One region of the Actinoplanes hulinensis genome, then DNA from elsewhere that is predicted to be linked to it. Evidence: predicted binding sites of a transcription regulator. Region 1 holds the regulator's gene; each other region holds the start of a gene.
What was found. The regulator HrcA, encoded in region 1, represses chaperone genes, less so after heat shock. The targets are predictions, from matches to a motif close to GGTTNGCACNCTCNNNNNGAGNGTGCNAACC.
Positions count from the first base shown of each region.

Region 2: a site for HrcA is predicted at 4,197-4,227, ahead of groES (co-chaperone GroES). Genes of this name have one in related genera too.
Region 3: a site for HrcA is predicted at 2,449-2,479, ahead of KZ829_RS04830 (FmdB family zinc ribbon protein). Genes of this name have one in related genera too.

Region 1 is NZ_JAHXZI010000012.1:53,215-59,792, reverse strand. Features, by position in the region: gene KZ829_RS22840 (beta-glucosidase) at 1-284, shown strand, start outside; gene KZ829_RS22835 (16S rRNA (uracil(1498)-N(3))-methyltransferase) at 364-1,098, opposite strand; gene dnaJ (molecular chaperone DnaJ) at 1,500-2,636, opposite strand; gene hrcA (heat-inducible transcriptional repressor HrcA) at 2,671-3,696, opposite strand; gene KZ829_RS22820 (DUF4870 domain-containing protein) at 3,826-4,287, shown strand; gene hemW (radical SAM family heme chaperone HemW) at 4,291-5,490, opposite strand; gene KZ829_RS22810 (enoyl-CoA hydratase-related protein) at 5,518-6,282, shown strand; gene KZ829_RS22805 (hypothetical protein) at 6,346-6,578, shown strand, end outside.
Region 2 is NZ_JAHXZI010000001.1:511,534-518,111, forward strand. Features, by position in the region: gene KZ829_RS02450 (sugar ABC transporter permease) at 1-9, opposite strand, end outside; gene KZ829_RS02455 (ATP-binding cassette domain-containing protein) at 6-812, opposite strand; gene KZ829_RS02460 (sugar ABC transporter substrate-binding protein) at 984-2,084, opposite strand; gene ybaK (Cys-tRNA(Pro) deacylase) at 2,403-2,894, opposite strand; gene KZ829_RS02470 (class I SAM-dependent methyltransferase) at 2,948-4,135, opposite strand; gene groES (co-chaperone GroES) at 4,356-4,664, shown strand; gene groL (chaperonin GroEL) at 4,737-6,389, shown strand; gene KZ829_RS02485 (ABC transporter ATP-binding protein) at 6,456-6,578, opposite strand, start outside.
Region 3 is NZ_JAHXZI010000002.1:222,285-228,862, forward strand. Features, by position in the region: gene KZ829_RS04810 (DUF2231 domain-containing protein) at 120-596, shown strand; gene KZ829_RS04815 (translation initiation factor 2) at 712-1,026, opposite strand; gene KZ829_RS04820 (hypothetical protein) at 1,091-1,270, shown strand; gene KZ829_RS04825 (hypothetical protein) at 1,307-1,741, opposite strand; gene KZ829_RS04830 (FmdB family zinc ribbon protein) at 2,080-2,427, opposite strand; gene KZ829_RS04835 (5-formyltetrahydrofolate cyclo-ligase) at 2,577-3,311, opposite strand; gene KZ829_RS04840 (GGDEF domain-containing protein) at 3,394-5,370, shown strand; gene KZ829_RS04845 (UTP--glucose-1-phosphate uridylyltransferase) at 5,417-6,310, shown strand; gene KZ829_RS04850 (molybdopterin molybdotransferase MoeA) at 6,307-6,578, shown strand, end outside.

The DNA.
Region 1 (6,578 bases):
TGTACCTGTCGGCGAACCAGCCGGGCCCGGTGGCCCGCCCGGAGCGGTGGCTCGCCGGTTTCGCCACCGCCACGGCCACCCCCGGAGAGACGGTGACCGTGACGATCCCGCTGCCCGAGCGCGCCTTCCAGGTGTGGGACGGCGGCTGGCGCACGGTGCCCGGCGACTACACGGTGACCGCCGCACACGCCCTCGACGCCCCCCGCCTGACCACCACCCTCACCCTCACCCAACCCCTCCAGCCGGCGCCCACAGCTGCCTCACGCCCGCCGAAACAGCCCTGACAACCAGCCGGAATTCTTCAGCTGGCTGCCAGAGCTGTCTCACTGCCCTTGAAACAGCTCTGGGGGCCAGCTGAAGGGGTTACCAGCGGGTCAGGCGGCTGTTCAGGACGGCTAGGGCCGCCACTCCGGCGGTGGAGGTGCGCAGGACCGCGGTGCCCAGGCGGACCGGGGTCGCGCCCGCATCGCGGAAGGTCTCCAGTTCGGCGTCGCTGATGCCGCCCTCGGGGCCGACCACCAGGACGATGTCGCCCTGTTCCGGCAGAGCTGCGGTGGAGAGGCGCTCGGTGGCCTCCTCGTGCAGCACGAAGGCGGCCGCCGCCCCGGCGATGCGGGACGCCACCCGTTTGGTCGAGCAGTCGGGGTCGCCGGTCACCACCGGCAGCCAGGAGCGGCGGGCCTGCTTGGCGGCCTCACGGGCGGTGGCCGTCCACTTGTCGCGAGCCTTGAAACCACGGTCGCCGCGCCACTGGGCCACCGACCGGGACGCCGCCCAGGGCAGGATCTCGTCCACCCCGACCTCGGTCATCGCCTGTACGGCCAACTCGCCCCGGTCACCCTTGGCGATGCCCTGCACGACGACCAGCCTCGGGTCGGCGGCCGGCTCCTGGCCGACCGCGCTGACCATCACCTCGACGCTGCCCCGCCCGACCGCGGTGACCTCGGCCCGGGCGGTGCCGCCACGCCCGTCGGCGAGGATCATCGCCTCACCGACCCGAAGCCGCTGCACGGTGGCGGCGTGATGCCCCTCCGGGCCGTCCAGTGTGTACGACGATCCGGTGGGCAGGCTATCGACCAGGAACAGCGGCGCGGACATCCCAGAAACGTACCCCTCGCCCGGAGCCAGCACCGACCAGCACCGCCGATCGCTCACGCGTCCGCCGCACGCGCGACCACCCACCGACACGCCGACCACCGCGGGGCACGCGCACACAAAACCCGCCGCGTGTGCGGGTGGGCGCCGCGTGGCACCAGGCCCGCGCGCGAAGCGCGCCGCGTGTGCGGCTGGGCGCCGCGTGTGCGGGTGGTCTGTGCGGGGTCAGCGGGACCGCTCACTCAGGTCACCGGGTGGCGGTGAGTGTCCTGGACGCGCCAGCGGCCAACTCGCCACCGCCCGGTCCTCGGCGGGAGCGGCGGTCGGCACCCACCACCCGGCTACGACATGATCTTGAATTTGATCTTGTCAGGGACGGCGCCGGGTCGTCGGATGCGTAGCTCTCAGTGGCCGTTGAAGGCGTCGCGCATCCGGCTGAAGAAGCCGCCCTGCTTGGAGAGCTCGGCCACGTCCTCGCCGCGGGTCTTGGCGAATTCGCGCAGCATGCGCTCCTGGTCGGCGGTGAGCTTGGTCGGCGTCTTGACGTCGAGGTGCACGAAGAGCTCGCCACGGCCCTGGCCGCGCAGGTGCGGGACGCCCTTGCCGCGGATACGCAACGTGCTGGCCGGCTGAGTGCCCGGTTTGACCTCGATGTTCTCTTCGCCGTCGAGGGTCTTGATCGTCATCCGGGTGCCGAGCGCGGCCGCGGTCATCGGCAGGGTGACCCGGCAGTGCAGGTCGTCGCCCTTGCGCGAGTAGACGTCGTGCGGCCGCTCGTGGATCTCCACGTAGAGATCGCCGGCGGTGCCGCCGCCGGGACCGACCTCGCCCTGCTGGGCCAGGCGGATCCGCATGCCGTCCTCGACGCCCGCCGGGATCTTGACGGTGAGCGAGCGGCGTGTCCTTATCCGGCCGTCGCCGGCGCAGGTCGGGCAGGGGGTCGGGATGACCGTGCCGTGGCCCTGGCAGTTCTGGCAGGGGCGCGACGAGACGACCTGGCCGAGGAAGGTGCGCTGCACCGACTGGACCTCGCCGCGGCCCGCGCAGACCTCGCAGGTGGCCAGGTGGGTGCCGGGCGCGGTGCCGGCGCCGGAGCACTGGGTGCAGAGCACCGCGGTGTCGACGGTGATCGGCGCCTCCACACCGAAGGCGGTCTCCACCAGGTCCAGCTCGAGACGCAGGATGGCATCGGCGCCGGGACGGGTGCGCGGGCGCGGGCCCCGGGAGCCGCCGCCGGCGGCCGTGCCGAAGAAGGCGTCCATGATGTCCTGGAAGCCGACGAACGGGCCGGCGCCGCCGGCACCGCCGGGCATGCCGCCACCGGGCGCGAGCGGGTCACCGCCGAGATCGACGATCTGGCGCTTCTGGTCGTCGGAGAGGACCTCGTACGCCGCGTTGATCTCTTTGAACTTGTCGTGCGCTTCCGGATCCGGGTTGACGTCCGGGTGGTACTGCCGAGCGAGTTTGCGGTAGGCGCGCTTGATCTCGTCGTCGGTTGCCTCCCGGCTCACACCGAGAATTCCGTAATAGTCCTTGGCCACGGGGTTTGGAGTCCTCAATGTCTGCGCGAATCCGTCAATTCTGTGCCAACAGGTCGCCAACGTAGCGTGCCACTGCACGAACGGTAGCGATAGTGCCGGGGTAGTCCATCCGGGTGGGCCCCAGCACGCCGAGCCCACCAACGATCGTGGTGCCCGGTCCGTAACCACTGCTCACCACGGACGCCGACCGCAGGTTGTCGATCTCGTTCTCGTCACCGATCCGGACCCGGGTGGTCCGGGGCTCCAGGTCGCCGATGAGCTTCAGCAGGATCACCTCCTCCTCGAGAGCCTCGAGGACGGGCCGTAGCGTGCCCTGGAAGTCCAGCACACCGCCACGTGTCAAATTGGCCGTGCCGGCGAGGGCGAGGCGCTCCTCACTCCGCTCGACGAGGGTCTCCAAGAGTACCGACGCGAGGCATGCCATCGTGGCCCGTCGCTCGGGATCGTCACACTCGTCGACCAGCCGCTGCACCAGGGGTGGGGTGTCGGCGAGCCGCTGACCGGAGAGCTTCTCGTTGACGCGGCGGCGCAGGTCCCACACGTCGCCGTCGTGCACCGGGCCGGGCATCTCGACGAGGCGCTGCTCGACCCGGCCGGTGTCGGTGATCATCACGAGCATCAGGCGGGTGGTGGAGATCGGCACGAGCTCCAGATGGCGCACCGAGGACCGGGAGAGCGACGGGTACTGAACGACGGCGACCTGGCGGGTGAGCTGGGCCAGCAGGCGGACCGTGCGGTGCACCACATCGTCCAGGTCGACGGCGCCGACCATGAAGCGCTCGATCGCGCGGCGCTCGGCCGGGCTGAGCGGCTTGATCCGGGTGAGCCGGTCGACGAAGAGCCGGTAGCCGGCATCGGTGGGGACCCGCCCGGCGCTGGTGTGCGGCTGCCGGATGTAGCCCTCCTCCTCCAGCACCGCCATGTCGTTACGCACGGTGGCCGGAGAGACGCCGAGCTTGTGCCGGTCCACCAGGGCCTTGCTGCCGACCGGCTCCTGGGTCTCGACGTAGTCCTCGACGATCGCCCGGAGCACCTCGAGCTTGCGGTCATCCAGACTCATATGACCCCTCCCCCTCTGGCACTCCCGCTAATAGAGTGCCAGTCTACGTCCCCGGGGGCGGCAGCGCGATGATCGAAAGTACCTGCCTGGTCCTCGACCGGCTCGATAGCGGGTCCTAGCGTGTCTTTCATGACAGAACAGCCCCGCCCACCGGACGACGATCCGACCGCTCGCTATCAGCCGCCGGGCGGATATCCGCCGCCTCCCTACAACCCGCCTCCGGGGTACGGCTACAGGCCTCCGTCCACCGCCGGCGACGAGCGCACCTGGATCCTGGTGGCGCACTTCGGCGGGGCGGCCGGCGCGTTCTTCGGCGGCACGTTCTTCGGCTGGATCGCGCCGCTGGTCGCCCTGCTGGCCCGGGGGAACACCTCGCCGTACGTGCGGGAGGAGGCCGTCAAGGCGCTCAACTTCCAGCTTCTCTGGGGCATCATCGGCCTGGTCGGCAGCGTGCTCATCTGCGTCGGGGTGGGCGTCTTCATCGTCGGCGCGGCGTGGCTGATCGCCACCATCCTGGGTGTGGTCGCCGGGGTGAAGGCGGCCAACAACGAGCCGTTCAACTATCCGCTGAGCGCGCGCTTCATCAGGTGAGACTCACACCACGTCACGGATGACCGCGTCGGCCAGCAGGCGGCCGCGCAGCGTGAGCACGAGGCGGCCGTCGTCGTACGCCCCCGGCTCGAGCAGCCCGTCCGCCAGGGCCCGCGCGGCGCCCGTGGCGTCGACCCGGTCCAGCGGGATGCCGTCGCGCAACCGGACCCGGAGCATGACGTCCTCCATGTGCCGGTCGTCACCGCTCAGCGTCTCCCGGGCGTGGCCCGGCGAGGTCCCGGCGGCCAGGCGTTTCGCGTAGGTCACCGGGTGCTTCACGTTCCACCAGCGGACCCCGCCGACGTGGCTGTGCGCGCCCGGCCCGAGACCCCACCAGTCGGCGCCGGTCCAGTACAGCAGGTTGTGCCGGCACTCCCCGCCCGGCTGCGCCCAGTTGGACACCTCGTACCAGGTGAGACCGGCCTCACTCAGCGCGGCCTCGGCGGCCAGGTAGCGGTCGGCCGCCACGTCGTCCGAGGGGTACGGCAGCTCGCCCCGGCGCATCCGGCCGGCCATCCGGGTGCCGTCCTCGACGATCAGGGCGTACGCGCTGACGTGGTCCACCCCGGCGCCGATCACGGCGTCCAGCGAGGCCGCGAAGTCCTCCGGGGTCTCCCCCGGCGTGCCGTAGATCAGGTCGAGGTTGACGTGCTCGAACCCGGCCTCCCCGGCCTCGGCGGCGGCCCGCGGCGCCCGTCCGGCGGTGTGCCGGCGGTCCAGGACCCGCAGCACGTTCTCGGCGGCCGACTGCATGCCCAGCGAGATCCGGGTGAACCCGCCGCGGCGAAGTTCCCGCAGGTAGGCCGGGTCCACCGACTCCGGGTTGGCCTCGGTGGTCACCTCGGCGCCGGGGGCCAGGCCCCAGGTGCGGTCGATGCCGTCCAGGATCCGGGCCAGGTCGCCGGCCGGCAGCAGGGTGGGTGTGCCGCCGCCGACGAAGACGGTGTCCACCCGGCCCGGCTCGATCACCCGGGCGGCCAGGGCCAGCTCGGCCAGGACGGTGTCGGCGTACTCCTCGCGGCTCGCCCCGCCGCCCAGCTCGCTCGCCGTGTACGTGTTGAAGTCGCAGTAGCCGCAGCGGCTGGCGCAGAACGGCACGTGGACGTAGACGGCGAACCCGTCCTTGCCGACCTCACGGGTGGCTTCGTCGGGGAGCGACCCGTCGTCGGGTACGGGTTCACCATCGGGGAGTGCGCCGGCCATCCAGCAAGCGTAGTTAAGGTTCCCGGCATGGATCTGGTCCGTACCGCCACCGGCGCCGGGGTGACCACCCTTACCCTGGACAACCCCGGAAACCGCAACGCCCTCTCCACCGCCCTGCTCCGGCGGATGCTCGACGCGCTGGCCGCGTCGGCAGCCGACCCGGACTCCCGGGTGGTGGTCCTGTCCCATACCGGCCCGGTGTTCTGCTCCGGCGTCGACCTCAAGGAGACCGCCGCCGCCCGGCCCGGCGACAAACTGCCCGCCGAGATGCTCGCCGACGTGCTGGCCGCGCTCTGGGAATTCCCCAAGCCGGTGGTGGCGCGGATCGGCGGTCCGGCCCGGGCCGGCGGCCTCGGCCTGATCGGCGCGGCCGACATCGCGGTCTGCGCCCGGTCGGCGACGTTCGCCTTCACCGAGGTACGGCTGGGAGTGATCCCCGCGGTGATCAGCTCCACCGTGCTGCCGCGCCTGGCGCCCCGGGCCGCCGCCGAGCTCTATCTCACCGGCGACGTCTTCGACGGGACCCGGGCCGCCGAAGTGGGCCTGGTCACCGCGGCGGTCGCCGAGGAGGATCTCGATGCCGCTGTCGCGGCCTACTGCGCGTCACTCATCCGCGGCGGGCCACTCGCGCTCGCCGGCACCAAACAACTTCTCCGGCGTACGCGGAGCGAGTCCATCCGTACCGACCTGGCCGATCTCGCACAGCGGTCGGCGGGATACTTCAAGTCCGCGGAGGGCCGGGAGGGTGTGGCGGCGTCCCGGGAGAGGCGTGACCCCGACTGGGTTCGATGAATCATCCCCGCCCGGGGCACGAGCGGTCGTTGTCTAGGCTGGGCGTCCGGCTCGGCTGAGGAGGTGACGGTGCGAACCAGATCGATCGTGGGTGTGATCACCGCGCTGACCCTCGTCGGCGTGGTCGGCGTGATCGTGCTGATCAACAACCTGGCGGGCAGCATCAAGCTGCCGCAGCTGGGCCCGGAGTGCACGGTCAGCGCCGAGGGCGAGGTGACCCTGGACTCGGCACAGATGGCCAACGCGGCGACGATCGCCGCCGTGGGCGTGCGCCGGGGGATGCCCGAGCAGGCGGT
Region 2 (6,578 bases), on a different contig from region 1:
GGTGGTCACTTCTTGACCTCTCCCGGCGTGATGTCGATGAAGTCGGAGGGTCGCTCCGGGGGCAGGCCGAGGTTGCCGCTGCGGCCGCCGGTGATCAGCTCGACGACCTGGGAGTGGGTCACGTCGGCGGCCTTCACCTGGGCGGCCATCCGGCCCAGGTAGAGGGCGGCGATCCGGTCGGAGACCGCGAAGACGTCGTTCATGTTGTGCGAGATCAGCACCACGCCGAGGCCGTTGTCGGCGAGCCGGCGGACCAGCTCGAGCACCTGGGCGGTCTGCGCCACACCGAGGGCGGCGGTCGGCTCGTCGAGGATGACGACCCGGCTGTTCCAGAGCACCGCCTTGGCGATCGCCACGGTCTGCCGCTGGCCGCCGGAGAGGCTGGAGACGAGCTGGCGCAGCGACTTCACGGTTCGTACGGAGAGGCTGCGCAGCGTCTCGCCGGCCATCTCCTCCATGGTCGCCTCGTCGAGGACGACGCCGCGCTTCTTCTCCCGGCCGAGGAACATGTTCTGGACGATGTCCAGGTTGTCGCAGAGCGCGAGGTCCTGGTAGACGACCTCGATACCGAGGGCGGCGGCGTCCCGGGGGTTGTGGACCGACACCTCCCGGCCTTCGAAGGTGACCGTGCCCGCGTCGATGCTGTAGATGCCGCTGATGCACTTGACCAGCGTGGATTTTCCGGCGCCGTTGTCGCCGACCAGGGCGGTTACCTCGCCCGGGTAGACGCTCAGACCGACGTCGTGGAGGACCTGGACAGGACCGAAGCTCTTGTCGATCCCGCGCAGCTCCAGGAGGGGTGTCGCGGCCACTGATGGTTCTCCTTCGTTCGGTGACCGGGTTCGTCGTGGGCTGCGCCACCTCGTCGTGGCGGGGCCGACTACGGGAAGGTTCTGTAGAACCGACTCCGGCGCCGCCCGCGCGAGCACGGGCGGCGCCGGCCTTCAGCCGTTGGTGTCCGGCCTTCGGTGGTCAGCCGAGACTCAGATGCCGGCCTTGGTGCAGGCCTCGGCGAAGTCGGCGGTGCAGAGCTCTTCCTTGGTGACGAAGCCGTCGGCGACGACGTCCTTCACGTTGGCCGCGGTGATCGACTGCGGGGCGAGCAGGACGGACTTGACCTCCGCCTTGGTCTCCGGGTCGACGACCGTCTTGGTGGCGGTGCTCGGGGTCTCCTGCTTGGCCAGCGCGATCGCCAGCTCGGCGGCCGCGTCGGCCTCCTTCTTGATCGCCTTGTAGACCGTCATGCACTGGTCACCGGCGAGGATGTTCTGCAGGCCCTGAACGGTGGCGTCCTGGCCGGTCACCGGGACCTTGCCGTTCAGCTTGTTCCGCTTGAGCACCTGGATCGCGGCGTTGCCGAGGCCGTCGTTGGCGGCCAGGACACCGGCGATCGCCTTGTTCTGGGTCAGCATCTGCTCGAAGATCGTGCCGCCCTGGGCGTTGTCCCAGTCCGGAACGTCCTGGTCCGGGCCCTTGACGTAGTCGCCGGAGTCGAACTTCGGCTTGATCACCGAGTCGTAGCCCTGCTTGAACAGGGTGGCGTTGTTGTCGGTGGGCGAACCGTTGAGGTAGGCCACGACCGGCTTGGTCGCCTTCTTCTCGGTGAGGCAGTCCACCAGGCCCTGGCCCTGGAGCTTGCCGACCTCGGTGTTGTCGAACGACACGTAGTAGTTCGCGCCGCCGCCGAGGGTGAGGCGGTCGTAGTCGATGGTCGCGATACCCGCGGTCTTCGCCTTCTCCAGGACAGCCTTACCGGTGCCGGAGTCCAGGTTGACGATGACCAGGACCTTGACGCCGCTGGCGATCATGCCGTCGGCGATCGTGGTGAACCGGGTCTTGTCACCCTCGGCGTTCTGGATGTCGGCCTCGACACCGGCCGCCTTGAACGCCTCGGTCAGGTACTTGAAGTCGGCGGTCGCCCAGCGAGCCGAGCTCTTGGTGTCGGGCAGGATCACACCGACCTTGCCGGCGGAGGTGCCGCTGCCGGTGCCGGTGCCGGTGTCGCCGCCGTCGTCGGTGCCGCAGGCGGCCATGCTGCCGGCCATCAGGCCGACCGCGGCAAGGGCGAACAGTCCCTTACGCATCCCTATATTTCCTTTCGGGGGGTAAATCCGGGGCCTTGTGTCGGATTTGTCAGAGACTTGGCACCTGGGAGCACCGTGCCTCTGGGTAGCGCCGATGGATTAGGAACCGGTTTGTTGTGTCCGGCAACGTATTCCCAACGTGGCCGAGAACACAAGCCGCAACGGCCGTCTATCTCGTACCGAGGGATAACAATCCGGCAACACGCCCGTGCCACCAGGGCACCGTCCAACCCCCGAAGTCGCCCCGCGATCGGCATACCGTAACGCTAGGTAGTATTTTCGCCGACCGGGCGCCGAACCGCGAAGAACGGACGGGTACTAAGATCCGGCCGCCCGGATGGGGGCGACCGTCGCACTGGTCAGCCGGATCAGATCGACGGGCGCCAGCGCCACCTGTAGGCCGCGGCGGCCGGCCGAGACGTACATCCTCTCCAGCCCGGCGGCCGAGTCATCGATCACGGTGGGCAGTCGTCTGCGCTGGCCGAGCGGGCTGATCCCGCCCCGCACATACCCACTGCTGCGCTCGGCGGCGGCCCGGTCGGCCAGGATCGCGCGCTTGCCACCGGCCGCGGACGCCAGCGCCTTCAGGTCGAGATCGCCGGTCACCGGCACCACCCCGACCACGAGCCGGCCGTCCACCTCGGCCACCAGCGTCTTGAACAGCCGATGCGGCTCGACGCCGAGGGCCCGCGCCACCAGCGCCCCGTACTGCGGGGCGTCCGGCGACACGTCGTACGGATGCAGGGTGTGCGCCACCCGCTCCGCGGTCAGCAAGGCGGTGGCCGGCGTGCCGGCCGCTTTCTTGACCATGCGCGGCACGGTACTACCGTGGCCGATCTCCGCGCACGTCCGATTCCGACCTGTTACGCCGTTGTTGTCAGGAGCGCCGTGGGAGCCCCGTCCACCCGGGTCAGCAGCAGGCCCGCCGTGTTCGGACCGGACAGTTTGAGGTCCTTGCGCAGTTGGTCGGGCACCAGCGCCGAGCCGCGCTTGCGGATCTCCAGCACCCCGACGCCACGCTCGCGCAGCAGCGCCCGCAGCCGCTTGAGCGAGAACGGCAGCACGTCGGTCACCCCGAGGCGGCGGGCGAACGGCGTGTCCACCGGCTCGTCGGTGTAGACGTAGGCGATCTCCGGGTCGGCCAGCCACCCGCCCACACTCGCGGCGAACTCGGCGACCAGGTGCGAACGGATCACCGCCGGGTCGAGGTCGTAGATCCAGGCGCCGACCGGGCCGACCGGCGCCCGTTCCAGGCCCGAGCCGGTCAGCCCGCTCACCTCGGAGCCGCTGATCAGGGTGGCCCGGCGCTCCGCGGACGCCAGCGGGCCGCACCAGAAGGCCGCCTCGACCAGGTCGCCGCCGACACTGACCCATTCCCCCTCGGCGCCCGGCGGCAGCAGACCGTGATCGATGCCGGGCGCCAGTTTCAGCACCGTGCGGGGCACCCGTACGGGCAGGCCGGCGATGAAGTCCCACGGCGGCGAGTAGGCCTTCGGGTCGAACACCCGGCCCCGGCCGGCCTGGCGGCGGGCCGGGTCGGCGAAGACCGCGCCGTACCGCTCGACCTCGACCGTGGTGGCGTCCGCGCACTCCACGGTGATCCGGCCGGAGAGCCCGGCGGCCTCGGCGTTCGCGGCGGCCAGGGCGGCGGTCAGCGGGTCGGCGTCCACGGCGTACACGGAGATGCCGTGCCGGGCCGCCGCCAGCGCGTCGGAGCCCAGCCCGCACCCCAGATCGGCGAGGGTCTCGACGCCGGCGGCGGCGAGCCGCGCCGCCCGCCGGTCCGCGACGGCCGCGCGCGTCGCCTGCTCCAGCCCGGCCCGGGTGAAGAACATGGCGGCGGCGTCCGCGCCGAACTTGCCTGCGGCGCGCCCACGCAAACTAGCCTGGGTCAAGGCGGCCGCGGCGAGTTCCGCGCCGAAGCCCCGGGCCCGCATGGCCGAGGCCGCGGCGAGCGGCTCACCGCCGGTCACCTCGGCCGCCACGGCCAGGGCTTTCGACCCCTCCGGGGTCCGCAATCGTTGCAACAACTCAGGTGTCACGTCAGGCATTCTCCCTGGCGTGACAGGTTGGCACTCTGGTTGACGGAGTGCTAGTTCCGGCATAGTCTCCGGTTAGCACTCTCACCATGAGGGTGCCAACCGCACGGCCCGTCCGTGCGGTTAGGCACCAGGCGGACCGGCACCCGCGACGACGGCCCCGCCCGGTGGCATGAGGCATTGACCGGCCTGGTTCAAGGCCGGCGAAACCTGTACCCAGGAGGGTATGCCCGTGACTACCGCGACCAAGGTTGCGATCAAGCCGCTCGAGGACCGCATCGTGGTCCAGGCGAACGAGGCTGAGACCACGACCGCCTCCGGCATCGTGATCCCCGACACCGCCAAGGAGAAGCCCCAGGAGGGCACCGTCCTCGCCGTCGGCCCCGGCCGGATCGACGACAAGGGCAACCGCGTCCCGCTCGACGTCAAGGTCGGCGACGTTGTTCTCTACTCGAAGTACGGCGGCACCGAGGTCAAGTACGCCGGCGAGGAGTACCTGGTGCTCTCCGCCCGCGACGTCCTCGCGGTCATCGAGAAGTAAGACCTAACCGTCTGTGCAGGCGCCCTGTTCCGGTTCTCGGGGCAGGGCGCCCGTGCGTGAAGGGACCAATACATGGCGAAGATCCTCAGCTTCTCTGACGACGCCCGGCACCTCCTGGAGCACGGCGTCAACACGCTCGCCGACACGGTCAAGGTCACCCTCGGGCCGCGCGGGCGCAACGTCGTCCTGGACAAGAAGTTCGGCGCTCCCACGATCACCAACGACGGCGTGACCATCGCCAAGGAGATCGAGCTCACCGACCCGTACGAGAACCTCGGCGCGCAGCTCGTCAAGGAGGTGGCGACCAAGACCAACGACGTCGCCGGTGACGGGACCACCACGGCGACCGTTCTCGCGCAGGCGCTGGTCCGCGAGGGCCTGCGCAACGTGACCGCGGGCGCCAACCCGATCGGCCTCAAGCGGGGCATGGACCAGGCCGCCGAGGCCGTGTCCAAGGCGCTGCTCGCCAAGGCCGTCGAGGTCGCCGACCACAAGGCGATCGCCAACGTCGCCACCATCTCGGCGCAGGACGCGAACATCGGCAAGCTCATCGCCGACGCGATGGACCGGGTCGGCCGCGACGGTGTGATCACCGTCGAGGAGGGCTCGGCGCTCCAGACCGAGCTCGAGGTGACCGAGGGTCTCCAGTTCGACAAGGGCTTCATCTCGCCGAACTTCGTGACCGACGCCGAGTCGCAGGAGGCGGTGCTGGAGGACGCGCACATCCTCCTCACCACCCAGAAGATCTCCAGCATCGAGGAACTGCTTCCGCTGCTGGAGAAGGTGCTCCAGACCGGCAAGCCGCTGCTGATCGTCGCGGAGGACGTCGAGGGCCAGGCCCTGTCCACCCTGGTGGTCAACTCGCTGCGCAAGACCATCAAGGTCGCCGCGGTGAAGGCGCCCGGTTTCGGTGACCGCCGCAAGGCGATCCTCCAGGACCTGGCGATCGCCACCGGTGGCGAGCTGATCGCCCCCGAGCTGGGCTACAAGCTCGACCAGGTCGGCATCGAGTCGCTGGGCAGCGCCCGGCGGATCGTCGTCGACAAGGAGAACACCACGATCGTCGACGGTGGCGGCAACTCGTCCGACATCGCCGACCGGGTCGCGCAGATCCGCAAGGAGATCGAGGCGTCCGACTCCGACTGGGACCGCGAGAAGCTCTCGGAGCGGCTGGCCAAGCTCTCCGGCGGCATCGCGGTGATCAAGGTCGGCGCGGCCACCGAGGTCGAGATGAAGGAGCGCAAGCACCGCATCGAGGACGCCATCGCGGCGACCAAGGCGGCCGTCGAGGAGGGCACCGTCCCGGGCGGCGGCGCCGCACTCGCGCAGGTCGCCAAGGACCTCGAGGGCAACCTGGGCCTCAGCGGCGAGGAGGCGCTCGGCGTCGGCATCGTCCGCAAGGCGCTGGTCGAGCCGCTGCGCTGGATCGCGCAGAACGCCGGTCACGACGGCTACGTCGTGGTGGGCAAGGTCAACGAGCTGGGCTGGGGCCACGGCCTCAACGCGGCCACCGACGAGTACGTCGACCTGGCCGCGGCCGGCATCATCGACCCGGTGAAGGTGACCCGCAACGCGGTCTCCAACGCCGTCTCGATCGCCGGTCTCCTGCTGACCACCGAGAGCCTCGTGGTGGAGAAGCCGGCCGAGGCGGCTCCGGCCGCCGGCGGTGGTCACGGCCACAGCCACGGTCACGGGCACGGCCACCAGCACGGTCCGGGCTTCTGACCGGGTCGGGCTTCGATGTGAAGGGCGCGCTCTGCGGGGCGCGCCCTTTCCTTTTCGGGGTACGGGCTACGCGTGCTCGGACACCTCGGCCGGCTCGGTGCCACCCTGCCAGGACCGCCACAGCGCCGCGTAGGCCCCGCCCGCCGCCACCAGCTCGTCGTGCGGCCCCAGCTCGGTGATCCGACCGTC
Region 3 (6,578 bases), on a different contig from region 1:
TCACCAACAGGTGATGATCACACTGGTTCGGTCACGCTTCGCTGGCAATCGCCGTCAAGGGATGTTTGCGGCGTCACGCAACTCCTAAGCTAGCCACACCCCGGATCGAGGAGGAATTGGTGTTAGACCAGGTCAACGGCTTGCCGGTACATGTCCTCGTGCTCCACGCCGCCGTCATCTTCGTGCCCCTGCTGGCTCTCGGCGCGGTCGTCTACGCCCTCGCCGCACCATTGCGCTCCCGCATCGGCTGGGCCGTGGGCCTGCTGGCCGTCACGGCGCCGGTCGCCGCCCTGATCACCATGCTCTCCGGTACCGAGTTCTACAACCGGCTGCTCAGCGAGGAGCGGGTCTCCCCGGCCGGCAAGGAGATCCTCGACGGCCACATGGCGAACGGGACGCTCACCTTCTGGCTCACCCTCGGCCTCGGCGTGGTCGCCCTGCTCCTGGTCGCACTCACCTTCCGCGACCCCCGCGCCCTGCCGAAGGCCGCCGATCTCGGCTTCGCCGTGGTCCTGGTGGTGCTGGCCGCCCTGAGCGGCTACTACCTCTACCAGACCGGAGACTCCGGAGCCACGGCCGTCTGGGGCACCTACTGACCCGGCGCCGACCTCCCGAGCGTTCCTGAAGCCGACCGTCCACCGAGGCGGTTCCGGGCGTGGGCGACGGGCCGGGTGACGAGCGACATGCGCGGGTGGCGGGTTTCGCGGTCGGTCAGAACACGACCCGGGCGCAGAGCAGGCAGACGACGACCAGGGCGATCGCCCCGACGACCAGGCCGACGCCGTAGGTGACGGTGCGGGCGGAGCCCTCCGCCTCGTCCAGCGCGTCCATGTCCTGCGGGGGCAGGGTGCGCGGCGGCGGTGGGTGGGCGATCGTCGGCGGGCGCCAGTCGGCGGGGGGTGGCTCGGCTCGGGGCGGGCCCGGGTACGGCGGCGTCTCCGGCTCGGGCCGGTCCAGTGGATCAGTGGACGGGTCTGGCCGCTGCCAGTAGGAGTCGTCGTCCGGAGGGCGCGTGGGGGAACTCACGTTCACCGACGGTACAGCCGGAGGGGGACGACGGCCGCAACGCTCGCGGCTTACCCTCGTAGTCGTGGACATCCTGGACGAGCCTGAGCGGGACAACGACGCCGAGCGCGAAGTCGACTTCGAATCCGAAGAGGCACCGGTGTTGCCCGACCAGACCCGTGATGACACCGAGCGCGGTTGGGGTGAGCGCAGCCACTCCAACGATGACCGCCTGTTCGAGGACCGCCCGCCGCACTGGGAATGACCGCCCGGCCCGGTCTCCCCGGGGCGTTTCGGCGGATCAGCCGGGGCGGATCAGGATGGCGAAGCCCTGGGCCGGAGTGCTTACCGCACGGTCTGCCTCGGCAGGGGTGAGGGCCAGGAGCAGACCGCCGGTCACCGGGTCGTCGGCTCCGGTCACATCGAGGACCAGGGCCGAACTCGCCACGGGAGTGGGCCGGTCCCGGTCGCCGTCGATTCGCAGCAGGTCCACCCGGTTGCCGGGGCGGACCACGGTCAGGGCTGTCGGGTCGGCCAGGCGGACCGGCACTCCGACACTGCCCGGTGGGATCGGCCGGGCGGCGGACTGCCCGGAAGGCGTCGCCGACGGCTCGCCGGTCGCGGACGAGGACGACCGTGGCGTCGCCGCGGTCGGCACGCAGCCGGACGGCTCGACCCACAGGACCGCGGCCGCTGTGATCAACAGCACCGTGGCGGTGGCCAGCCGGAGCAACATGCCGCGGCTCGGCCGGCGCCATCGCACGGGATCGAGGCGCTCGCCGGACCGTGCCGGAGCCGCGCGGGGCATGAGGGCCTCCAGAGAATCGCCACACCCTGTCGAGCTGTCGCGGGAACGGCCGCATCGACATCGGGCCGCCGGAAGAGCGACCGCATCGACGTTAGGCAGGGGCGGCTCGGCGCCGCGCGGACGCTTGTGGATGACGGGCGAATGTGGAAAACCCCCGCCACACCACGAAACCTGCTACGGCATGGGGCTGTCGCGACTTGCGGAAACGGCGAAGCGCCGAGCCGGTGGCCGGCTCGGCGCTTCGCGTCAGGGTGGTGGCGGTGCGCTCAGGAAGCGGCCGCGGCCTTCGCTCCACCGCTGCTCGACGAGGAGGTCGAGCTGCTGCTGGTGGAGGAGGAGGTTGACGGGGTCGTCGAGGTGGAGGTCGAGGTGCTCGAGGTCTCCGGCTTCTTGGCGGCGGCGTCGCCGCTGCCCGACTTCTCGGCGCTCACGCTGCCTGAGCGGGAGTCGTTGCGGTAGAAGCCCGAACCCTTGAAAACGATACCGACCGAGTTGAACACCTTGCGGAGCTTGCCGGCGCAGTTCGGGCACTCGGTGAGTGCCGGGTCGGAGAAGGATTGCACGGCTTCGAGCTGCTCACCGCACTCGGTGCAGGAGTACTGGTAGGTAGGCACGGCTCCTCCGGATCGATCGGCTCTTGGCACTCGCCAACTCCGAGTGCCAATGTTGCGGCATCGGAGGTCAGTTCGTCCACTCCGGGCCCGGCCTGAGGGAGAAGCGGGCTGGTGTATGCGGCCGCTCATGCGGCTCGAAGTGGGGCTGGTCACATCCGGCGGTTCGGGGCCGGCCGGAGGGAGAGGCCGCCGGTCGGGGTGATCACGGCGTGGACGCGGCGGTCGTGCGGCTCGGCGGGAACGGTGTCGATGTCCTCGCCGTCGTGAAGGAGCGCCACGATCCGTGGGCCGGTGGGCGGGATCGGGTCGTCGGAGCGGGGCGTGGTCGCGCCGTGGTGGGAGTCGTCCGGGTGAGCCGGCACTTGGTCGTGGGGGCTGCCGCCGGGGTCCGGGCGGGGGGCGTCCAAGCGGGCCAGGGCCCGGTCGTAGGAGCCGCCGCCGCGGCCCATGCGGGTGCCGTCCCGGGCTACGGCCAAGGCGGGGACCAGTATCAGGTCGGCGGCGCGCAGGGCGGCCGGGCCCAGTGGCGGGCCGGTGGGCTCCCGTAGGCCGCGGGCGGCGGGAGTGAGGACGCCGGTGAATTCGGCCCAGTCCAGGTCGTTGTCGGGGAGCAGGACCGGCAGCAGCAGGCGGCCACCGGCGGGGAGCGCCTCCGCCAGGCGGTACGGGAGATCGAGGCCCCCGGGTTCGGAGCCGATCGGGACATAGGCGGCGATCGTGATCGGGTGCGCCGCCCGTACCAGAGCAAGGGTTTGATCTTGAAGTTTGGCCGCCGCGGTCGCGAGGGCGATGTCCGAGAGTGATCGACGGACCGTGAGGAGCCGTGCGCGTAGCGCGATCTTGATTTGCAGTGATTTTTCCGCATCACCGGTTAAATCCGACATGCAACACCCCCTTTTGAAATGCGGCAAACGGTGCACACTATGTCAGCATCGCTGGAAGAGAAGGTCGCTCCCGGGAGGATGTGTGACACTTCGAGGCCGGCTGACCAGCGCATTCCTGGTCGTCGTGCTCGGTCCGGTCCTGCTCGGGGCGATTTTCGTCGCACTGACCGTGAGTGCCGTCAACCGTGACCGGACCACGGAACGCCTGGACCACGCGGCGGCCACCGTGGGCGCCGCCGTGGGCGCTCTCTGCCGCCAGTTGCAGGCCGCGGCCGACGCGGTGGCGGTGGTTCCGGCCGAGAACCGGGTCGCGGTCGCCGACCAGCTGGTCGCCCGTGGGCTGGCCACGACGGTGGACGTGACCGTTCCGAATCAGCCGTTGCTGGGACGTGCGGCGGCGCGCAGCGGGAACGGGACGACCGGTCCGCTCAGTTGCGCCGACCCGGCGCCCCGGGGGACGGCCACGGCGTTCGCCGCTTACGCGTACGCCGAAGAAGTGACCGTGGTCGCCGCCCAGGGCATCGATCCCGCCCTGATGGACCGGCTCGGTGACGCCGCCGGGGTGGCCGTGGCGATCGGCGCGCCGGCGCCGGAGGCCGGCCCCCACACGACCCGGCAGCTGACCGCGGTGCCCGGCCAGCCGTTGCCACTCACGCTCAGCGTGCCCACCGGCGAACCCACCCTCCGGTACGCGATCCTGTTCCTGATCGTGCTGGTCACCGCCGCGGTGGCGGTCCTGGCCGCCCGCTGGTTGGCCCGGTCGACCACCCGTCCGCTCGGTGACCTGGCCTGGGCCGCCGACCGGGTGGCGAACGGTGATCTGGACACCCGGGTGCCGATCCCGCGGCCGGACGAGCTGGGCCGGCTCGCCGGGACCTTCAACCGGATGACCCGTGAGCTGCAGTCCTACGTGCAGGCGCTGACCGCGAGCCGGGATCAGCTGCGCCGTCATCTGGCCATCCTCGGGGACACCCTGTCCAGTACGCACGACCTGGACCGGATCCTGCCGGTGATCCTGCGCACCGCGATGACCGCCACCGGCGCCCGGGCCGGGCTGCTGCTGCTCGCCGACCCGTCGGACGGACGGCTGGCGGCCCGCTGCGGCGCCGGGCTGACCGGCGCGTGGGATCTGACGCCGGCCGAGCTGGCGCAGCGCCGCCTGCCGCCGGGGTACGGCGTGCTGGGGACGGTGGCGTCGACCGGCCGGCCGATGCGCGGGGCCGGCGGGCAGAGCCCGGACGAGCCGGTCTGCGAGTCGTATCTCGCGGTGCCGATCTGCGCGCCGCCGGCCGATCCGGAGACCGATCCGGAGCCGGGCATGCTGGGAGTGCTGGCCCTCTACGACCGGCTGGGCGGGCCCGCCTTCGAGGACGCCGATCTGCGGACCCTGCGCACCTTCGCGGGGCAGGCCGGGGTGGCCGTGCACAACGTCCGGGTTCATGAGGAGGCACAGCGTCTCTCGTTGACCGACCCGCTGACCGGACTCTGGAACTACCGTTATCTGCGAGAGGTGCTGCGCCGCGAGGTGGAGCGGGCCAGCCGGTTCGGCCGGATGCTCACCGTCCTGGTTCTCGACCTGGACCACTTCAAGGAGGTGAACGACACGTACGGGCACACCGCGGGCGATCAGGTGCTGGGCGAGTTCGCGCGGCGCATCCGGATCGGGCTGCGGGAGGTCGACGTGGCGTTCCGTCAGGGCGGGGAGGAGTTCGTGGTGCTGTTGCCGGAGACGGACGCGTACGGCGGCGCGATCGTCGCCGAGCGGCTGGGCGCCGCGGTACGGGACCGGCCGGTGCCGGTCGATCCGCGCCGGCCCGGGCTCGACGACCGGATCCCGATCAGCGTCTCCATCGGAATCGCCGTCTTCCCCGAGCACGGCGGCACCGCCCAGCAGGTGCTGGACGCCGCCGACGAGGCGCTGTACGCCGCGAAGCACGCCGGCCGCGACACCTATCGGCTCGCGGAACGGGTTTCCCGGGCCGGGGCGGAGGGGCATCTGGACGCCGCGACCGCCACCACCGGTGGGCCGCAGCCGCCGGGACACGGCCGTGGCCGATAGTCTCGCGGCATGTCCGGCCACGAACCAGCGAAGGTGAAGTGACTGAATGACGACGAAGCGCGCCGTCAAGGCGGTGATTCCGGCGGCGGGACTCGCGACCCGCTTCCTCCCGGCCACGAAGGCGGTGCCCAAGGAACTGCTGCCGGTGGTGGACCGGCCGGTTCTGCAGTACATCGTCGAGGAGGCCGCGTCCGCCGGCATCACCGACGTCCTGCTGGTCACCGGCCGTGGCAAGACCGCCATGGTGGACCACTTCGACCGGCGGCCGGACGTCGAGGCCCGGCTCGAGGAGAAGGGCGACCACGAGCGTCTCGCCGCGGTGCGCCGGTCCAGCGAACTGGCCGACATCTACACCTGCCGGCAGGGTGAGCCACTCGGGCTCGGGCACGCGGTCGGCTGCGCCGCCTCGCACGTCGGCGACAACCCGTTCGCCGTGCTGCTCGGTGACGAGTTCGTCGAGGAGGACAAGCCGCTGCTCCCGGCCATGCTCGACCTCCAGGCACGGACCGGCGGCATCGTCCTGGCCTTCATGGAGGTCGCGCCGGAGGAGACCTCCCGGTACGGCATCGCCTCGATCCGGGAGAGCGACCTGGGTGAGGACGTCGTCGAGGTGACCGGCCTGGTGGAGAAGCCGGCGCCGGGGGAGGCCCCGAGCAACCTGGCGGTCCTCGGCCGGTACGTGCTGCCCGGCTCGATCTTCGACGTCATCGCCGACACCAAGCCCGGCAACGGCGGCGAGATCCAGCTGACCGACGCGATGGCCGCCATGCTGGCCGACGGGGTGCCGGTGCACGGCATCGTCTACCGCGGCCACCGGTACGACACCGGCATGCCGCTCGGCTACCTCCAGGCCGTCGTCCAGCTCGCGGTGCAGCGACCCGACCTGGGCGAGGAGTTCCGGGCCTGGCTGACCGAATTCATCGGCGGCCGGAAGGGATGACCGCCACGGCCGATCGCGAGGCGGCCGCTTCCAACGAGCTGATGCCCCTCGCCGAGTACCTGGGCAGCGTGCTGCGCAGGCTCCGCGCGCTGCCTCCGCTCGACCTCGACCTCACCCAGGCGCACGGGAACGTGCTCGCCGCCGACGTGGTGGCGCCGCATCCGTTCCCGGCGTTCGACCAGGCCGCGATCGACGGGTACGCGGCCCGATGGGAAGACCTGGCCGGCGCCGGGCGCATCGGGTCGCACCCGTCGTTCGGGCAGTTCGA